4 regions of the Pseudoalteromonas sp. T1lg24 genome follow, and region 2 is predicted to be linked to each of the others. Evidence: predicted binding sites of a transcription regulator. Region 2 holds the regulator's gene; each other region holds the start of a gene.
The links. The regulator LexA, encoded in region 2, represses DNA repair genes until DNA is damaged. The targets are predictions, from matches to a motif close to TACTGTATNNNNATACAGTA.
Positions count from the first base shown of each region.

Region 1: ruvC (crossover junction endodeoxyribonuclease RuvC) is a predicted target of LexA. The motif match lies at 2,307-2,326, and genes of this name have one in related genera.
Region 3: imuA (translesion DNA synthesis-associated protein ImuA) is a predicted target of LexA. The motif match lies at 3,570-3,589, and genes of this name have one in related genera.
Region 4: C2M30_RS22080 (LexA family protein) is a predicted target of LexA. The motif match lies at 1,537-1,556, and genes of this name have one in related genera.

Region 1 covers NZ_PQCB01000016.1:737,825-743,020, forward strand. The annotation lists gene ruvB (Holliday junction branch migration DNA helicase RuvB) at 112-1,119, opposite strand; gene ruvA (Holliday junction branch migration protein RuvA) at 1,121-1,738, opposite strand; gene ruvC (crossover junction endodeoxyribonuclease RuvC) at 1,735-2,259, opposite strand; gene C2M30_RS10835 (DUF418 domain-containing protein) at 2,365-3,456, opposite strand; gene C2M30_RS10840 (methyl-accepting chemotaxis protein) at 3,866-5,196, shown strand, end outside.
Region 2 covers NZ_PQCB01000034.1:235,444-240,639, forward strand. The annotation lists gene C2M30_RS20565 (EVE domain-containing protein) at 1-143, opposite strand, end outside; gene tesB (acyl-CoA thioesterase II) at 218-1,078, shown strand; gene plsB (glycerol-3-phosphate 1-O-acyltransferase PlsB) at 1,122-3,533, opposite strand; gene lexA (transcriptional repressor LexA) at 3,762-4,379, shown strand; gene coxB (cytochrome c oxidase subunit II) at 4,718-5,196, shown strand, end outside.
Region 3 covers NZ_PQCB01000016.1:253,871-259,066, reverse strand. The annotation lists gene C2M30_RS08535 (error-prone DNA polymerase) at 1-1,471, opposite strand, end outside; gene C2M30_RS08530 (Y-family DNA polymerase) at 1,471-2,865, opposite strand; gene imuA (translesion DNA synthesis-associated protein ImuA) at 2,865-3,551, opposite strand; gene C2M30_RS08520 (DUF3466 family protein) at 3,747-5,196, opposite strand, start outside.
Region 4 covers NZ_PQCB01000033.1:868,677-873,872, reverse strand. The annotation lists gene C2M30_RS16130 (Y-family DNA polymerase) at 1-751, opposite strand, end outside; gene C2M30_RS22080 (LexA family protein) at 739-1,521, opposite strand; gene C2M30_RS16115 (hypothetical protein) at 1,703-2,071, shown strand; gene C2M30_RS16110 (hypothetical protein) at 2,299-3,915, shown strand; gene C2M30_RS16105 (hypothetical protein) at 3,917-5,196, shown strand, end outside.

The sequences.
Region 1 (5,196 bases), on a different contig from region 2:
CATGAAAGGCTCTTTTACAAGTGTTACCTGTTGCAAAGCAAAAGTTACATGACAAAAAAGGCCGCTAAGCGACCTTTTTTAATTATTTAACCCAAACTAACGTTACGTGTATTACGCGTCTTTTATTGGAAAGCCAAAATGTTTATAGGCAAACTCTTGGGCAATACGCCCTCTTGGCGTACGCTGAATAAATCCTTGCTGTATCAAATATGGCTCAATCACATCTTCGATTGTTTCGCGCTCTTCTCCTATTGCCGCAGCAATATTATCAAGGCCAACAGGGCCGCCCATAAACTTCTCAATAAGGCAGAGTAAATATTTGCGGTCCATATAATCAAAACCACTTTTATCAACATCTACCATATCAAGGGCGCTGCCTGCGACTTCGGCTGTAACGACACCATCAGCTTTCACTTCGGCATAATCCCGAACACGGCGTAATAATCGGTTGGCAATACGTGGGGTACCACGGGCACGGCGTGCCACTTCAACCGCGCCTTCGTCTTCCATTTCAAGGGATAAGAAATCCGCAGAGCGACTAACGATGTGTGATAAATCTTCAACTGAATAAAACTCTAATCGCTGAACAATACCAAAACGATCTCTAAGTGGCGAAGTAAGAGAACCTGCACGGGTTGTTGCACCAACTAATGTAAACGGCGGCAAATCTAATTTAATAGAGCGTGCAGCAGGTCCTTCACCTATCATAATATCAAGCTGGTAGTCTTCCATTGCTGGGTAAAGAATTTCTTCAACATGTGGGCTTAAACGGTGAATTTCATCAATGAAAAGCACATCGTTTTCTTCTAAGTTGGTTAGCATAGCCGCAAGATCGCCGGCTTTTTCAAGTACCGGGCCTGATGTTGTTTTAATATTCACATTCAGCTCGTTAGCAACAATATTCGCTAACGTAGTTTTACCTAAACCCGGCGGGCCAAAAATAAGCAAATGGTCAAGTGCTTCTTCACGAGAGCGCGCCGCTTCAATAAAAATTTCCATCTGCTCTTTTACATGGGGTTGACCACGGTAATCAGACAACAGCTTTGGACGTATCGCTCTATCGATAACATCCTCATTTCCTTTTTTCTCGGGCTCTATTAATCTATCTGCTTCAATCATCTTACATCATCGCCTTTAGCGCTTCTTTAATTAGCGCTTCGCTTGATAAGCCACTGCCTTTAATTGCTTTAACGGCTTTTTCTGCTTGATTTGCTTTATAACCGAGTGCCATTAACGCTGCTATTGCATCATCTTGTGCACACCCTTTAACGGTTGGATCTTCCTGCATTTCCAATATTGCACCATCGGTATAAGGAGTAAAGAGATCCATACCCCAATCTTTCAGCCTGTCTTTCATTTCAAGCACTAAACGCTCAGCTGTCTTTTTACCAACACCTGGCAATTTAACAAGACTAGTTGCATCTTCATTATGCACACAGGCAACAAATTGCTCGGCAGACATACCGGATAAAATTGCCAAACCTAACTTAGGTCCTACACCATTGGCTTTTAATAATTCACGAAATAGTGCGCGTTCCGTTTTATTGTTAAAACCAAACAATAATTGTGCATCTTCTCTTACCACAAAATGGGTGTAAACAACCGCTTCTTCACCTTCTTTCGGCAAGTTGTAAAAACAGGTCATTGGCATATTCACTTCATAGCCAACACCACTCACTTCAATTAAGATTTCCGGTGGCTGTTTTTCTACTAATGTTCCGCGTAATCGCCCTATCATCGTCTTAATCGTCCTCTTACTGTTTTACTCGCTTGCCCTGAAAGCTTGATTAAATGTTGTTGTGAATGGCCATGACAAATGGCGATCGCCAACGCATCGGCGGCATCTGCTTGTGGTGTGCCTGGCAGTTTTAAAAAACTCTTTACCATATGTTGTACTTGCGATTTATCAGCACCACCGGTGCCAACAACGGCCTGCTTAACTTGCCTTGCAGAATATTCAAACACCTCAAGTGACTGAAGCGAAGCCGCCACCATGGCAGCGCCGCGGGCTTGGCCAAGTTTTAATGCAGAATCGGGATTTCGCGCCATAAATACTTGTTCTATCGCAAAGCTATCTGGCTGATATTGTTCAATTAGCTGCGTCACACCTTGAAAAATTATTTTAAGGCGCTCGGCCATTGGCTTTTCGCCCATTTTAATACAGCCGCTACCTAAGTATTCAAACTTCATACCTTGCTGTTTGATTAAACCATAGCCCGTAAAGCGAGAGCCAGGGTCGATGCCAAGTATTATTGCCAATGCACACCTTTTGCGATGTTTTCTTGTGATAACTAATAATGACTAATAACTGTATGGATTACCAGTAATAGTTTTTAAACTGCGCGCACTTGCACAAAATTTAACTTATTTTGCGCTATATGCTTTGCGCCAAAGCCACTCTATTGGACCTGACTTGAAAAGTTTTAAATAGAAAAACGCAAATACCAGCTGAAAAACTGAGAATATTAAACACAAGTAGATATAGTCTAAACGCGTTGCACTATGCACAAATTCAGGTGAAAAGTAGCGAAAGAAGAGCGCAAATACGATTGATTGCAAAATATAAAGCGTAAATGCCATACGTCCCGCAGGCGCAAAAATACTGTTTAATACGGTAAGCTTTTCATTTAGCTTAATAAAAACATGGCAATACATTAACGCACATACTAGTCCTGAAAATGTGGCAATGGACATGGTGAGTTCAACCAAGTGAACGTAATTAACACGCAATAGCGCATCGATACTCGATATGGTTATCACCACCAATAAAGATGCAAGTAATTGCTTTGTTGATAAACCTGTATTGAAAAAATCGGCGCGATATAAATAAACACCAAGCAGTACAATGCCTGCGGTAATCCAAATAAAACACACCCAGCTAAACACAAACATAATAATGGTAAACACTATTTGCTGAATTAATTGCTCGCCATAACCTGATTGCCAGGTATTAATAATTTCGAAGTATTCATCGCTATCGCGGTAGATGGGTTCGTTTGGGATCAACGCAAACAGCAATATTAATGAAAAGCCTATAGAAAAATAAGTTTTTGCTTTTTTTAAGAGCACTTCTTGGCTACTGCCTATTTCCCGATAAACAATCAACCCCGCTAGTGCATAGTTAACCAAAATATCGCCAGAAAAAATAAACACGCTATGGATAAAGCCAAAAATAAGAAGCCAATTTAAACGCGACTTTAACAACGTAAGGGCATCGTCTTGACCATGCTTATCATACAAAATAGCTAAGCCAACACCGAACAATAAACAAAATAAGGCCCTAAAACGACCATCAATAAAAAAGGCATTTATCACCTCAATCACATTATCGCTAAGCGGTGTAACTTGAAGCGGCACATAACCTAATTCAAAAACGCTATGATAGTAAATATTCATAAACAGAATACCCAACACAGCAAAACCTCTCTGTACATCTAGCGTTTTAATACGTGGCATACATACAACCTACATTCGAGAAAACTAAAAACGCAGCCATAGTGAGCGTCAAGTAACTGTTGGTAAAGTGTTAAATGATAAACGGCGAGATTAAAGGATAACAGCTATACGCTCATAGCTGTCCGTATCAAAACAATAATACGCAGTGATGTGCGAACTTCTCATATTTCCAATGGAGCGATGGAAACACCCTATGTTACCTGAACGCGGGTTAACAAATTTATTCGCCATTTGAAATCTATTAGCCTTGATAAAGGTGATTTATTCGCTCGGTTCAATTATTAGAGCAAGATTTAAAGCCGCTAATATGACATTTTTGTGGCAAGAATTAAAAACTGATCCTAGCATTATTGATAGTTAAATATCGTACTAAATTACGAGCAATTCTACTGATGAATAAGGAGTGTTCATGTCTATCAAACGATCATTTTTGTCACTATCGGCGCTAATTATTTTAGCGATGGCAGTAATGGCGAGTCTTATTTGGTATTCAACAAATCAAATGGCAGAACTCGGAAGCGAACTAGCGCTAAGTAAAGAGTTGAGTAACAACATGTTGATGTTGCGACGTCATGAAAAAGACTTTTTACTGCGTAAAAACGAAAAGTATGTTGATAAGTTTAATCAGCGCATTGTGTTAATTAAGCAAAATATCCATGCATTACACAACGCGCTCGATACCATTCCATCGTTAAAGCTACAACTTAGCGATACTCACGATTTAATCGAGCAATACGAAACTCAGTTTCTTACCTTAGTGGCACTCGACAAGCGCATTGGCTTATCAAAAGATCAAGGATTGCGACAGGCATTCAATTTAGCCGAAACGCAATTAAAAGAAGCGGTGCTAACAACGGGCGACACCAATGCAATAAGCTCTATGGTACGGCTCGTACTACTTGAAAATGACTTTCAATCATCGTTAGATATTGCAGCCAAAAATCAAGCGCAAGAAAAACTAAGCACGGTCAAAACCTATCTCACTACTTATGACACGGTAAGCGCCACAGCCACCCTTGCAAACTTTGAAAATGCCGCAGCAAACCTTGCGGATGCGTTAAAACAGCGAGGTTTATCAGAAGAAGAAGGATTACGCGGTGCATTACGAGGCAGTATTCACCAAGTAGAATCCACGCTCAACCAATTAACAACGGGTATTAACGCTGAAATTTCCGACACATTGCAAGTCAGTAAAAAACAAGGCGCAATGGTGTCTGGACTTATCACAGTGGTTATTTCAATTATTTTATTGTGGCAAACCTATCGCATTATTCATCGCCTACACAGTGCCAATGAAAAAATGGCAGATATTAGCCACGGCAATGGCGATTTAACCCAACACATTGAGCTAGACGGTGAAGATGAATTGTCAGAGTTTACCGATAGCATTAACGAGTTTATTGATACCACAGCAGAAATAGTACGTGAAATTAAACATAAAGGTGAAGCCGTAGAAAAAGGCGCACACCACTCTGCCGAGTTAAGTTTACGTTCGCAAACCGCAATTGAAGATCAAAAAAACAATACGCTCGCAGTCAAGCAAGCGGTGTCAGAACTAGTTAAAGCCGTTGAACTCATTGCCCAAAGCAGTGTTGACGTAGAGGCAAGTGTAGAGCAAGCGGAACAAGATATGCGTGAAGGCACAGATGTAATGAGCCAAACACACACCAATATGGGATTATTAAAGTCACAAGTTGAATCCACCAGCGAGATTATGAGTGAATTAACCCTATCAAGTCG
Region 2 (5,196 bases):
ACGAGATCGCCTAACGCCACTTGGTCGCGGAGAAAGTTACGTGCTTGATAGTTGCGAATACCATCCCAAATCTCGTCATTTTTTGCTTTTAAATCGTCGATAGAAAATTCGTCAGGCTCTGTTTTAAATAACCAATAATGCATTACCTATTCTCGCTAATGTTAAAGTGGCGGGTGTTTGCTATTATAGCGATACTAGGAAATTACGAAATAGTGTTATGAGTCAGGTACTAAACGATCTTTTAGCATTGCTGAAGTTAGAAAAAATAGAACAGGGGCTGTATCGTGGCCCTAGCCAAGATCTTGGTTTTAAAGCTGTTTTTGGCGGTCAAGTTATGGGGCAAGCGCTATCTGCTGCAAAAGAAACCGTTGCAGAAGATAGGCAAGTGCACTCGCTGCACTCATACTTTTTAAGACCTGGCGATGTTGATCACCCGATTGTTTATGATGTAGAGAACATTCGCGATGGCCGCAGTTTTAGCACGCGCAGAGTTAAAGCGATTCAATTTGGTAAGCCGATATTTTATATGACTGCTTCTTTTCAAGTGGATGAAGAGGGGGTGACTCACCAAGCGGCGATGCCTAATGTACCAGGCCCTGAAAAACTGCCATCGTCACTGGATGTTTATCGCGAACACAAAGAACTGATCCCGGAAAAAATTCGCAATAAAATTATTTGTGACAAGCCAATTGAAATGCGACCGGTTAATTTTCAAAACCCGTTTAAGCCAGAAGTAACCCTTGCTGAGCGTTATGTATGGTTTAAAGCTAATGGCGATATGCCAAATGACCCGCGAGTACATAAATATTTACTGGCATACGCGTCTGATTTTGAATTTTTACCTACAGCGTTACAACCGCACGGTTTGTCATTTTTACAACCGGATATGCAAGTAGCCACCATTGACCATGCGATGTACTTTCATCGTCCATTCCGTTTGGATGAATGGATTTTATATGCTGTAGATAGCCCTTCTGCCAGCGGTGGTAGAGGGTTAGTGCGAGGGCAGTTCTTTAATCAAAAAGGTGAGTTAATTGCCTCGACGATTCAAGAAGGTGTGATTAGAAAATATGGATAAAAAAGGCGGTGTATACCGCCTTTATTTTTATTGCCAATAAGGGCTAGTCTTCAAGTGCACTGGCAATACTTGGATTAAGCTGCTTTAGAATAATTTGACTCAACTGTTTTGTTGTCTCATTGCCTGTGATGCGACCTTGTTCGCAATCATCAATCATGTGGTTTTGCTTAAGCGTGCTAATAAAGCCAGACAACACTTTTTTATCGAAGAATTCTGGTGTATCGATACCAAATAGCTGTGCAAGCTGTTGTGCAAAATCTTGGCTTTGCGTTTCAAGCTGGTCGCGCGAAATACTGTCACTTGCCAGAATTAATTTAATTACGCTGGCATAGCGAATTAATGTGCACTGGATAAAACGTGCTAACAAGTTAAGCTGAGCAAGAGACTTGCTGCTAGGGTTAACTGAAATCGCATCGTTTTCAACGGTTAATAACCCAATACCGCTCAAGGCTTCAAGTGAGTCATTTAGATACGTTTCGCAATACGGTTGCATAAACCACTCCTGTTTAAAGAGTGGATATAACGCGTTAACTTGCTTGATTAGCTGGTCGCGAGAAATGTGTTTTTGGCTAATTAATATTGAGCTAATTAGACTTGGTACTGCGAATAAATGCAGTACGTTATTGCGGTAATAGTTCAATAATACTTTTTGCGTGTCTTGAATACGGATTACTTTAACTCGCCCTTGCGTAATCACTTCAAATTTATCTAATGTGAGTGCATGTTCAAGCAGCTCTTCAGCGCTTTTGTTTGGCACACTGACATCTTTGCTGTACGGCGCTAATTCAAGCAATCTCATGTAGTTTGTCATACAAGCAATGAGCTCGTTACGCGTCATCGCCTGTTTTTCGGTGTTTAACAAAATTGATGACATTAAAGTAACGGCATTGATCGCAGCCGCATTGTTGATATTGACCATCACTGAATCAGCAAGTTTGCCTACCATTGGTGTTAGCCAGTTAGGCTTTTCATCTGCAGCAATGCTGTCGCGCCAATTTGATTGGTGCTGGGTAAGGTATTGATTAATATTGATTGGCTCGCCAAAATTTACATTACCTTTGCCGTAATTCTTGAGCTTACGTAGAGTTTTGAAGACGCCCAGTACTGACTCATTTTTCTTCTTTTGCCCAGCAAGTTCACCAAGGTAGGTGTTAACTTCCATTACATGCTCGTAACCAATATATACAGGCACGATTGAAATTGGACGATCAATACCGCGCAAAATTGATTGTAATGTCATCGCTAACATACCGGTTTTAGGTGGAAGCAAACGGCCAGTTCGGCTGCGGCCGCCTTCGGTATAAAACTTAACTGCGTAGCCTTTTATAAATAACTGACTTAAATATTCACGGAATACTGCGGAATAAAGCTTGTTGCCTTTGAATGAGCGGCGCAAGAAAAAGGCACCACAGCGTCTAAATATTGGGCCTGCAGGCCAAAAACTTAAGTTTATACCTGCTGCAATATGTGGTGGCACATAACCTTGATGGTAAATAACATAAGTGAGTAATAAGTAATCCATATGGCTGCGGTGGCACGGCATATAGATAATTTCGTGGCCTTTGTCGGTCAGCTCTTGAATTCGTTCCGGGTTATTTACTTCAATACCGTTGTATAGTTTGGTCCACAGCCACGTCAGAATGCGTTCAGAAACCCCGATCATTGATTCGTTATAGTTGGCAGCAATTTCATCAACTAGTTTTATGGCATTTTGTCGCGCTTCTACAATTGAGATGTTTTTACTTTTTGCTTCATCTTCAATCGCGGCTTTGACAGTGCTTGATGCTAAAAGACCTTGATATAACTGATCGCGAGATGGCAGTTTAGGGCCAAGCGCAGCAAGTTTCTGACGTTTAAAGTGGACACGGGCAACACGAATGAGTTTATGCGGTAAGTCATCACTTTGTTGCTTGCTGGTAAGCTGCGATAGTTCTAATGGACGACTAAAACGAATTAAGTTGTCGCGGCCAGACAGTAATACGACAAATACTTTACGCAACCAGCTTGGTGTAAGAGAACTGGATAAAATAGTGCCAAGGCCTGGCTTTTCTTTGCCTGGATTGCGTCCCCATAAAATGGTGACCGGAATAACTTGTAAATCGGTAACGTCAGATTGCTTTAATGCTGCAAATATTTCTTCGCTGATTTCGAGCGCTGGACTGTCTTTTTTTGCTTTACCAAACAGTGGCGAGCGATGGTGAATTGGAATGTACCTTGGAACTTGTTTATCACCAATTTGCTGAGTGACTTGAGGGTCTGGTAAGCCGAGCTTTTTACAGGTGCTGCGCAACGCGGCTGAATCAGAAAAAGAATTTAATAATGTGATGTAAACGGTCGGCTTGTTTTTATCTATTGCTAGGTTGTCTAACGGGTGTTCAGGTACTATTTTCGAACGCACTAAAAGCTTGTTCATACCGTTTGCAAACCACTGAATCATAGAGCCAACCAACTTCATAACACCAACCTAAAAACAAAAGGGGCGCTAGCATACCAGTTAACTCTAAAAGATTAAACAACTGGTCGTGCCAGAGGAAAAATAAAGCAATTTACTGCGATGATTTTTGATTTGCAGCAATTATCGTCTGTAACTAAGCATAGTGCTAATTATCAAATAATTAAAAGTTGCGAAATAAGAATAACTGTATATACTCACAGTTATCTGTACTGTATGGAAAACCAGTGAATGAGACCATTAACAAAACGTCAGGCACAAATCTTAGAACTTGTTAAAGTATTTATTAAAGATACTGGCATGCCGCCAACGCGCGCAGAAATCGCATCGACACTCGGTTTTAAAAGTGCAAACGCTGCAGAAGAGCATTTAAAAGCATTAGCCAAAAAAGGCGTCATTGAAATGGTGCCGGGCGCTAGCCGTGGTATTCGTTTAGTGGAAGAAGATGAACCCGAGCAATTAGGTTTACCGTTAATTGGTCAAGTTGCTGCAGGTTCACCTATTTTGGCTAATGAGCACATTGAAAGTCATTATCAAGTTGATCCTAACCTATTTAACCCATGTGCAGATTTCCTGCTACGTGTACGTGGTGAGAGTATGAAGGATATCGGCATTATGGATGGTGATTTGCTAGCTGTTCATCGCACGCCAGTGGCTAATAATGGCCAAGTGGTTGTAGCCCGTGTTGATGAAGATGTAACGGTAAAGCGTTTTGAAAAAGCAGGCAAACAAGTATTGTTACATGCAGAAAATGACGAATTTGACACAATTAAAGTCGATTTAGAGCATGACCATTTTAATATCGAAGGCCTTGCGGTTGGCGTTATTAGAAATGCCGACTGGATGTAATACACTTTTGTTGACCTTGGCTAGTGAGTAATTTTGCTAGCCTCACCCTGCTTTAAAACACCCTATTTCTTACTATAACCCCTTCTGTTTTTACATCTTCAAAAATCGCTAACTTATAGATTTATAAAAAATTTATCTTAAATTTGACTTGCGTAAAATTTAATCGTTTACTAGACCTTAGTAGTAACCTTGTTTTCTTTTTAAGCAAAGTGCGGCTTTTAGAAAACAAATATAATAAAGAAAATGGAGTGATGCTGTAGTGCGTCGTGCGATTTAATCGCTAAAACTTTCACTGACCATTTCCTAACAACATAATAATAATTAGCTAAGGAGCGAGCATGAGGCTAGTGAAACTATCCTTATGGTTACTATTGAGCTTTCCTTTTTTAGCAGTTGGGACGAGTCAATATAACTTACCTGTTGGGGTGACAGACATCAGCCGTGATGTCTACGAGCTCCATATGACAATTTTTTATATCTGTTGCGTTATTGGATTAGTAGTATTTGCCATTATGTTTTGGGCAATAATCCATCACCGTAAATCAAAAGGAGCAGTGCCTGCTCAATTTCATGAAAGTACCAAAATTGAAATACTTTGGACCGCAATTCCATTTGTAATTTTGATAGGTATGGCGGTGCCTGCAACCAAAACCTTGATTGCCATGGAAGACACCACCAAAGCTGACCTTACGATTAAAGTTACAGGGTCACAATGGAAGTGGCATTATGAATATCTTGACCACAATGTGTCGTTCTATTCTGTTCTTTCGACTCCGCGTGAACAAATCACCAATCAAGACCAAAAAACAGAAACCTA
Region 3 (5,196 bases), on a different contig from region 2:
GTTCATATAACGGGCCTGATGAAATAACAAAGCCCCCAACATGTTGCGATAAATGCCTTGGAAATCCTAAAATTTGCTCCGTGAGCGATACAAAGTGCTGGGCTTTATTTGATTGCGGATCTAAACCCAGCTGCTGTAACTGCGTTTGCCAGTGCGTTGTTTTATCTCGACGATTGATATTTTTAATAAAATATTCAAGCTTGCTGCTTTCAATATCCAGAACTTTACCAACCTCACGAATGGCACTTTTAAAACGAAAACTCACCACAGTAGCGGCTAATGCGGTGCGTTCTCTACCATATTTTTGATAAATATATTGGATCACTTCCTCACGTCTTTGATGTTCAAAATCGACATCAATATCAGGCGGTTCATTTCGCTCTTTACTAATAAAACGCTCAAACAATACGGCTATTTGTCGCGGGTCAACTGCGGTAATTTCAAGGCAATAACATACTACTGAGTTAGCAGCAGATCCCCGGCCTTGGTACAAAATGCCATTGTTTTTAGCAAACATCACAATGTCATGAATAGTTAAAAAATAAAATGGATAATCCAACTCTTCAATTAATGCGAGTTCTTTATCAATGGTCGCCTGTATATCCGCAGTGATCCCTTCAGGAAAACGATGCGCAATGCCCTGTTTCACTAATTGCCTTAAATAAGCTATTGCACTAACGCCTTTTGGCACTAATTCACTTGGATACTCATACCTCAATTCATCAAGGTTGAAATGACACCGGTTTGCAATAGCCGTCGTTTGTGCCAGAGCATCAGGTGAGAATAAACGTGACAACTTTTGTTTTTCACGTAATGCATATTCTTCATTGGAAAGTAGTTGTTGTCCTAATTGAGCGACGGTTTTACGTGCTTTAATGGCACTTAATACGTGCTGTAACGGTAACCTATAGGCTTGATGCATCAGCGCATGACCACATGCCACAGGCGTTATATCATATTGCGCCATCAAGCGTTGGCAGTGCTCCATATACTCTGACTCGTGCGCTAATAAAAAGCGTGTTAACCCCAGCCATAAACGATCTTCATGGTGTTTTTTAAGCCAATTAGCCCAATGATGATCGATATTTTCGCCCTTTGGTAACCAAATAAAAAGACAGTGTTTGATTGACATTAAATCCCACCGAGTCAGCAGATAGTTACCTTTTTCACTGCGTCGCCGTGCATTGGTGATTATTCGACATAACTCTGCATAAGCTTTTCTTGTTGGACATAACAAGACAACTGTTAAACTATCTTCAAGCGTAAATAAGCTACCAACAATTAACTTAATTGCCCGTTTGTGATTTTTAATCTCCCGGTATGCACGTACAACTCCAGCAACAGAGCATTCATCTGTAATCGCAATATGGGAGTAACCAAGGTTATCGGCAGTGGCAACCAGCTCTTCGGGATGTGATGCCCCATGTAAAAAAGAAAAATTTGATTGGCAAACTAATTCTGCATAATTCATTAGCTAAAAAACCCATGAATAAACCATTGTTTTTTTGGCGTACGAAAAACCCACAGCCACCGTCCACTCTCATCTCGTGCAATGAAATAATCACGAGCAACATTATTATTATCCCACCAACCCGTTACGATACGTTCAGGGCCGTGCGATATTGTGATCGGCTGAGTGAGTTCTACAGGTGAGCGCAACATAAAGCTTGGCCGGATTAACTTCATTTGTGGCACATTTGATAACGTGTGGAATGTATTCTCTTGGCTGGCTATTTCTGGCCTTAGATCATTATAAACAGTTAAGGTTTTAACCTGCTCCTGCCCTAGTTTTGCCTGTAATATTGCAGTTAACATTGCAGTATCTAAGCCTGATTTATGCTGTGAAAAAAAATCACCTTCTTCACCTAAATTAGATACAAGGTAATCACTTTTTATAGTTAATGCGATAACTGGTGCTGGTAACTCGGTATTTTCTAAACGTAATAAAAAAAGCGTTAACCAGTGCTCAGCGCGATATTCAGCATGCGCTGACGATAGTTCAAATACCAAATTGGCTACTTCTCTAAAATGCAAAATAAGGGTCACTTGCTTTGCTAACTTACAAGTAGAGAGTAAAAAAGCTTGTTGTTGCTTTAATACAAGAAAAAGTGGTTTTTCAAGGTGCTTAGTAAGCGATACTTCATAATGTAAGGTTAGTTGTTTTTCAAAATGAGTATCAGGTATGTAAAACGTTACTCGATGCGGATATTGGCCTGTTAATTTACCTACATACATTACTAATTCACGTGAGTAGCGTTTAGCTAACTCATCAAGCGATACACTCAACAACTGCTTAAAGTGCGTAATCCCTACGCGGGTTAGCAAAGCAATTTCTTTTGTAGTGATATCAGCAAATTGTAATGACAATAACGCAAGCTGATTACGCGCATTTTGCTGGTTTGTAAAAATCACATTAGTACCCGCTTGTGCTAATGCTTTTGCCAACAATGGTGAAGACCCGCTTGCGAAATAATACTTAATCCCCAATGTTTTTAACTGTGTTTCAAGCACATGCCAATACTGATCACTGTTGTTATATAAGGACTGCATACCATCACACGCTATCAGTAAACCTTTTGGCGGCATAATACAAATATCTGCAGTGTAGTTATAAAGTACACTGGCTATGCGCTTAAGCTCTGCTACTTCCACTTCTTCTTGATAAGGGTAAACCGCAAGATCAGAAACTAATAAACTAGCTTGCCCTAACCCTTGCCCTTGCGTTAATCCTTTTTTTTTAGCCGCCGTTGAAAGTTGTACTAAATTACCTTGGTGATTGGCCAAGGCAATTACCTCGGTGCTCGACATTGCAAATTGCGTATCGAGTTGTAACTGTGGAAAGTAAAGGTAAAGCCAATTTAACATTAACCAGCCTTATCAACCGGAAATGCAATAACATTGCTGATAGGCGAAGATGCAATGGTGCAATAAGGCCATGTCGTTTGCATATCAACAATAAAATAATCACTTGGCCAACCGCCTTTTCGACGGTTTATCTTTACTTTCAGTCCTTGTGGATGTGCTTGTAATGTTAAGCTTAAAGTGACAGGCAAACTCGCTTGACTGGTTTTATAGCTATTTAAGTAAAACAAACGGTTTTTACCCGATTTACTTGCTTGCTGAAAGCGCTGGATATGGGAAATCGTTAAATCTTGCTGCGGCCAGTAAATAACATCGCTGCAACTGCCACTTTGTAAACATTGTTCTACTGCCCAAAGCGCATCTTTATGTTGCTCAGGATACAATACTAACACTTGACTAACATCAACCCCTAAATGATGCAAAGCTGCACTGTTAACTAACGCAGGCGGTGAAATAAACACAATAAAACGGCTTTGCCGCATTTTAAAACTGGGTGCAATCAATCGAAGTTCACCAATGCCAGGACTACTCAATAGTTCTATCACGCCATTAGTGGGCATACCGCCAGCGAGCTTTTCATCTAAAACCGCAAAGCCCGTTTGATGCTTTTCTATCTGCTCTGTTTGATTACGATTGGATGCATACCAAAGCAGGTTGCGATGATGTAATTGCTTGATCAGTGAATTCATGAATACACCAAAGGATTATACTGTATTTATATACAGTATAATCCTTTGGTGTTGAGGATCAATGGATCCGCAATAAAAAAGGCCAACTGTTTCTGCAGTTGGCCTTCAATCATAATTTTATCAATATGTTATGAATATGAGTTTATAGCTTATCTTTTAATAAACCCATCAAAACATTAGGGTATAAAACACTTACTATTTAAAAAAGCGTCGTCTAATTGCTACAAGTGGCAATAATAATAGCCCTAATGCACCAAACGATGCACCTTGGCGTTCATATGTTTCTTGCGCTTTCTCAGGACACTTCTCAGCTACACCCTCAGCGTTATATTTCAGCTTCACTGAAACAACCACACTTTCTTGCTCTACTTTGCCGTTAGCATCAACCACAACATTACCTTGAGCATCACGCTTATCTACTGTTTTGGTCGCAGTGCCATATACAGTACCATCATTTGAAATGCTGATTGCTTCCGCAACCACATATGGGAATGATGATTCACCATCGTTTGCAAAACACGGTAATAAGTCATTTAGATTAGTGAACGTGTCTTTATTAATATCGTAAATAAACGCTTCTTGACGACGGCTTGCTGATGAACTTGTTTCGACTTCGCCTTGACCAATAATCAGGCCATTATCATTTATGTCTGTCGCAACCACAGAGCTGCTTTTAAAAAAGTCTGTTGGGAAAGTTGTCTCGCCGGTTGCAACATTATGATAAAAGAACTTATTGCGCGCAGTGTTCTCAATATTTTTAGAGGCATAACCTGTGATAATATTACTGTTATTGATAGCTACTGCTCGACCACCAGAAAGGTAGTCGTATTCGTTAATAAACTCTACAACATCTCCATCTTTGTAATACACTGGATATTGTCTAATGCTGTCACCATCACGGTATCTTACAACAGAATAACCTACCGCAATTTCGTTTTCATTAACCGCTAATGCAGTACTACGCCACGCTCTCTTTTGCTCATCTTCATCAGGTACAATACCTAACCCAAGATCAACGGTTTCAATCACATTTAATGCATTATCTAAACGCCACATTGTTGCATGGCGGTTATAAAGAGGACGGCTTCCAGACGTGACATAACTTTCATGACATACTTCAACAGGTACTTTTTCGCCATCACAACTTTCATCTAGAGACTCTTGTGAATCAGAAGCAATACTTACTGACGTTTCACCCACTACTAAATAACCATCACTTACCTGAACGATGTTATACGCACCAGAAATACCACCATAAGTTGCTTCTGTTGGCATTAAATCAACTCGTTCACCGGTATTGGTCATTACAAAACCACGACGTGTAAAATCACGAATATAATGTGTTTCCGATTCAGTTTCGCCGTCTTCAGTAAATTGAATCTTAGTATAAGGCGCAGAACCCCAACCAGCTTTAACACCATCTTCTGCAATTGATGTTAAAATGTTCTCAACTGAGCGTGTTAAACCACCATCATAATCAGGGTGTTCAACATCATAAATAACGCGTTCTTGCGTTGAATCATTATACTCAACGGCAATATTGAATTCGCTAACTCTGCCACCTGATATTTTTTGGTATAAGCTGCTTGCGTAATATTCACGTAAGAAATCTTGTAGGAATTGTTGCGCATCGCCATTAATATTG
Region 4 (5,196 bases), on a different contig from region 2:
GTGTTGAATACACTTCTTTTTTCTTTTGCTTTACTTCATCCCAAGATAAACATGTGGTGCCATTTAACTCATTTATGGTCCTTTCCAATACAACGCTAAATTGTTTACGCATTCTCCTTGCTGGTTGATTAGCTAAGTCGAGTGCGGTGTGAATGCCCATTATTTTCAGCTTTTTACTGATACGTCTACCTATCCCCCAGACATCGCCAACATCCATCATGCCAAGAATATGTTTGCGTGATGCTTCATTATCAATCACTGCAACCCCATCGAAACCTAGTAGTTTTTTTGCGGCATGATTTGCTGCTTTTGACAATGTTGCTGTTGGACCAAAACCAACACCAACGGGTATCTTAGTTTTACGCCACACACTTCGCCTAATTTCATGGCCATATGCATGCCAATCCTTAACAATGCTATTAAAGCCTTCAAAGTGTAAAAAAGACTCATCAATAGAGTAGATGTATTGATTATCACTATATCGATTTATCTCAGTCATCATGCGCGTGCTCAAATCTGCATAGAGTTCATAATTAGACGAACGCACGACTACATTGTGTTTTTCGAGGAACTCCTTTAATTTGAAGTAAGGTTCAAACTTAGGGATTTTTAACTTTCTCGCAATCGGGCAAACTGCGCAAATACAGCCGTCGTTGTTGGTCAGCACAACGACAGGTTTATTCCTTATCGTAGGGTCAAATACCTTCTCTGCGCTTGCGTAGAAAGCTACAGCATCCACTAACGCAAACATGAAAACACCTCTTTGCGTTTACGGTGTAAACGTACTGAGCGGCTAACAATGCCCTCTAACTGAAATGTGTCTAATTCTTTAATAGCAACGGGGGGGTGATACTGAGACGCTGAAAGGAGTAGTCCACGTTCTTTATCGAGAATTTTACAGGTAAAACTCCCATTATAATTCGCAACAATAATATCACCGTGACGCACTTCTAGAGCTCTATCAACAATTAATAAATCACCACTAAAGATTCCAACCCCAACCATTGACTCCCCCGATGCAATACCAATAAAAGTTGCGGTTGGGTGTTCAATAAGTAGCTCATCTAAAGACAGACCTAATTCTTGATACTCTGTCCCTAGCGACTCAATGCCTGCACATGAAAACCCCTTAATCCGTTTACGATGTTGACGTATTGACTCTACAACGACACCTTCCAGCTGAAGTGTATCCAATTCATTAATAACTATAGGCGGGTAAGATTGAGATGCTGAAAGGAGTAACCCTCGTTCTTTATCGAGGATTTTACAAATAAAGCTATCATTGTAATTGGCAATAACTACATCGCCATCTAATACCTCCACAGCGCTATCGACAATTAGTAGATCATCATTAAAAATTCCAACTCCGACCATGGAATCCCCTGCGGTATTACCGATAAGCGTTGCCGCTGGATGCGCAACTAGAAACTCATCTAGAGACAGACCTAGTTCTTGATACTCTGCTGCGGGTGATTCAAAACCAGTGATACCGGCTTCGGCTTTAATAGGTATAACGTTCATTACTGCGATAAATTAAACTGTATATTTATACAGTTTAATTTATTTTTCTAGTTTTAATAGTACCTTCTGCTGATTGATATAAGGGGGTGTAAAGTTCCTTTACAGGTGACATTTCACACACTTTAACTAACCAATTAATTTAATTACTATAAAGTCCTATCCAACAAGGAGGTTATTTATTATGGGCAGACGATATCGTAGAAAGAAAAGTGAAAGCTTATTCACCGTTATTAGTGATGTCATTCAAATCTCATCTAAATTACCTTGGTGGGGGGCCCTCTTAGTTGGGTCATTTACTTATGTTCTGTTCGCCACACTCTTACACGGATTCATAGAACACCAAATAGCATCTCAAGCTGGGTCTCAATTTCATGAAATTATGGAAGCAAGGTTTGAGAGGTTGAAAAACATCTTCACTTGGATTGGTCAAACTTCATTCATAGCAAGCGCGTTAGTTGCTATCTATAAATATTTCCAAACAATACCAAATAGAGATGAACAAAGCTTTATTCAGATTATATCAAGACTTTTAAACAGAATTTTTGATTAAAAACCATGCAACAACATGAAATAACTTGTAATAGATCATATCTCAAACTCTAGTTTAATCTAATATTAAATTAAGAAAGGAAGTCACTGTGTCAGAACTATTTTCAAGTGAAATCGAAAAATTAAAGAAGAGCATATAAAAGATTAGATATTTAAATAGATCTAAAATCATAGAAATTGGAACTTCCCAACAACAGGTCTTTTCAATTAAAAATAAGGAAAAACTACATGAGCAGTATTAATAGCTTCATCAGAGAAAATGTTGAGTCTATAGGTGATTACGTTCACCTAGCTCCTGATATACCAGAAAAAAAACTGAACAACGCTACTGTAGCAATGAAATGCGAATCTCTAGTTAATTCGATTATCGCGATTCAAGATGGCACCAGATTCGGTAAAGGTGATGAAGGCTTTATTTTTACTGGGGAAAGAATGATCCATCATAAACATGGTGAGTTTATGTATTCAGATATTCAAAAAGTTACTTTCCAAGAAGAAACTGATAATAGTTTTGGTATTGAATCAACTAAAAAATCTTTAGTGATACAAACTTCTTCTAGTACCCATACATTAAAATCAATGCATGGGATCAATGAAAAAAAACTAGCCCAGTTCCTAAATCAAATTGTTACCAACTTTTCAGATTTTAAGGAAGAACTACAAATCCTTGTTTTGACAGAAATGTCCGATGAATTCAAAAAAGCCTATCTGAAAATTATTGTTAACATGACTTATGAAGATGATAAGAATATTGACGCCACCGAACTGTCCGAAATATTGCTTTTAAGAACTCGACTCCAACTTTCTGATGAAGCGAGAAATGAAATCTTAGATTATGTGAGTGACATTTCTGAAGACACAAAACTCACTTCGGACTCCTTAATAAATGAATTAAGAGAACTTAGCGACGGTAGCCAACATGAATCAATCATGATTTCACTAGTTAAAGACATCATAAATACGCATTACTCTGCAACGAACAATCTCGCAAAAGATTTTGATTTTATAATTAAAAACAAGGAATTGTTTGAGCTATCTGATGAAAAAATTGATTTTGCTTTTAAAGCCGTTAAAGATGGACAAGCGATTTTAGATGAAAAAGTTGATGATGACAAAATTAGAGAGAATGCTTCCCAATTAGCCTCTGCAGCCGCTGCCATTGGAGCCCCTATTGCTGCAGTATATATTTCAGGTTCAGTCGTAGGTTTATCCGCAGCAGGCATTACCTCAGGCTTAGCAACTCTGGGGTTAGGAATGGGAATGACTGGAGGACTGGCAGTTATTGGTGCTGTAGGTTTCTTAACTTATATGGGCGTTAGAAGTGTTTCTGGCGTCAATGAGCTTGATAAATTTAAAGTCAAACAAGCTATGTTATTGGAAGCTCTAAAGCAAACACACTCTACTATACATGAAGTCATAGGGGATATTAACCACTTGGTTAATACCCTAAACGAAATCATGGCTTCTTCAGAAGATAATAGAGAAAAGTTAATACTTGCCGAAAAACGAGTAGCAAGATTTGTAGCAGCTCTTAAAAAAACAAGTGTTAAAGCAGACGTATTTGAACACTCAGTAAACTTAACCAAATGTCCTAGTATATTAGACCATGGGCGATTCTTTGAACTTAGTAACGAACCTACGAAAAAAGAACTCTATCATTTCGTAATGGGCCGCTATGTTATGGATGACATTAATGAGAAAAAACCTACTTATAAACTAAATACTTCTGCATCAACAAAAGAGTTGGAGAAAGTAGCAGAGATACTGTCAAAACTAGGCTACTTTGATATGAAAAAGTCTATACATGCTAAAGCGTCTCAAGCTCTTTCTGGAGTTTTCAATTAGAATGTCTAAGCAACTAGAAAGCGCTATTTCACTTCAAGTTCAAAAAAAACAACTAAGTGAATCTAGACAAAAAATACTAGAGATTAAAAGTAGCAGTACTAGACTTAGAGAGTTTGAGCATGAAACAGAACAGCGAGCCGACTCTCTTCTTTCTGAAATTGAGCTACTCGAGTCACTTCTGTTAACAGATTTAAACCCCTCATTATCCAAGGAACTAACTGAGAATCTCGACAAAGAAGAGATGACTTCTCAAGCTCCCAAATTTACTAGAGTTGATGAATTGGAAATAGACTTCATCGATACAAGGTATAACTGGGAAGAATATATTTTCAGTTTAAATAAATATACAGAGAAGCATGCGCTTGACCTGAAAGACCCATTTCAAGGGCTTCTCAGCCCTACACAAGAATCTGAATTACGGCAACGAATCAAAAATGAGTTAAGCTTTCAACCTACGAAATGTGACAATATTGATTACATGATTGCAGTAACTAGCGGAATACTGTCCGGTTTAGTTGATGTACTATTTGTGGGTGCACCGAACGACTCGGTTCTAGGTGATAAAGTAGATTCATTTGCTGGGAAAGCCACTGAGAAATTCGCCAAATTGCTTGGCTGGAATGAAGAAAAAGCGTTGGAAAGAGGCTCAAACCCAACTGCTAGCGCTATTGGTTTCTTAGAGAGGAAGTTTAAAGTTAATTATGACCAAGCCACGACAGCATCTGTAGGTGGCTTAGTTAAGAACTTATCTTTAAAAAACCACCATTTAAAAAGTCTAGCTCATTCCCCAGATATTATCGGCCTATTTTTTTCAGTATTGAACCAGTTTACAAACACCTCATCATTCATAAGTGATGGTGAAATCATTACTGTAAAGTCTGAGAATTATGAATTAGAAGGACATACATTTCTCGCAAAGCTGTTCTCGGGCATTGTTAATTGGTTTGGCCATATAATGTCCGATTGGGCTGGCTCATCTGGAACTGTAGGACAGGGTAGAAGAGGAACAGGTGTTCCAATCCCTTTCTATAACTTGTTTTTAATGTTCAATGTAGGTGAGTTTGGCGAGAATAAACAAACCCTTGCCACTATCGCAACCAAAGTATTTGAGGAAGGATATGACTTCCGACATGGCATAACAATGGCAATTCCTGTTGCTCTCAATGAACTAATAATCCGTTTTTCATGGTCACTAAAGGCTTACCATTATCATAAACAAAAAGCTTTAGATTGCTTACCAATAAGGTCTCCAGAACTACAAAGGATGTTATTGGTAGGTCA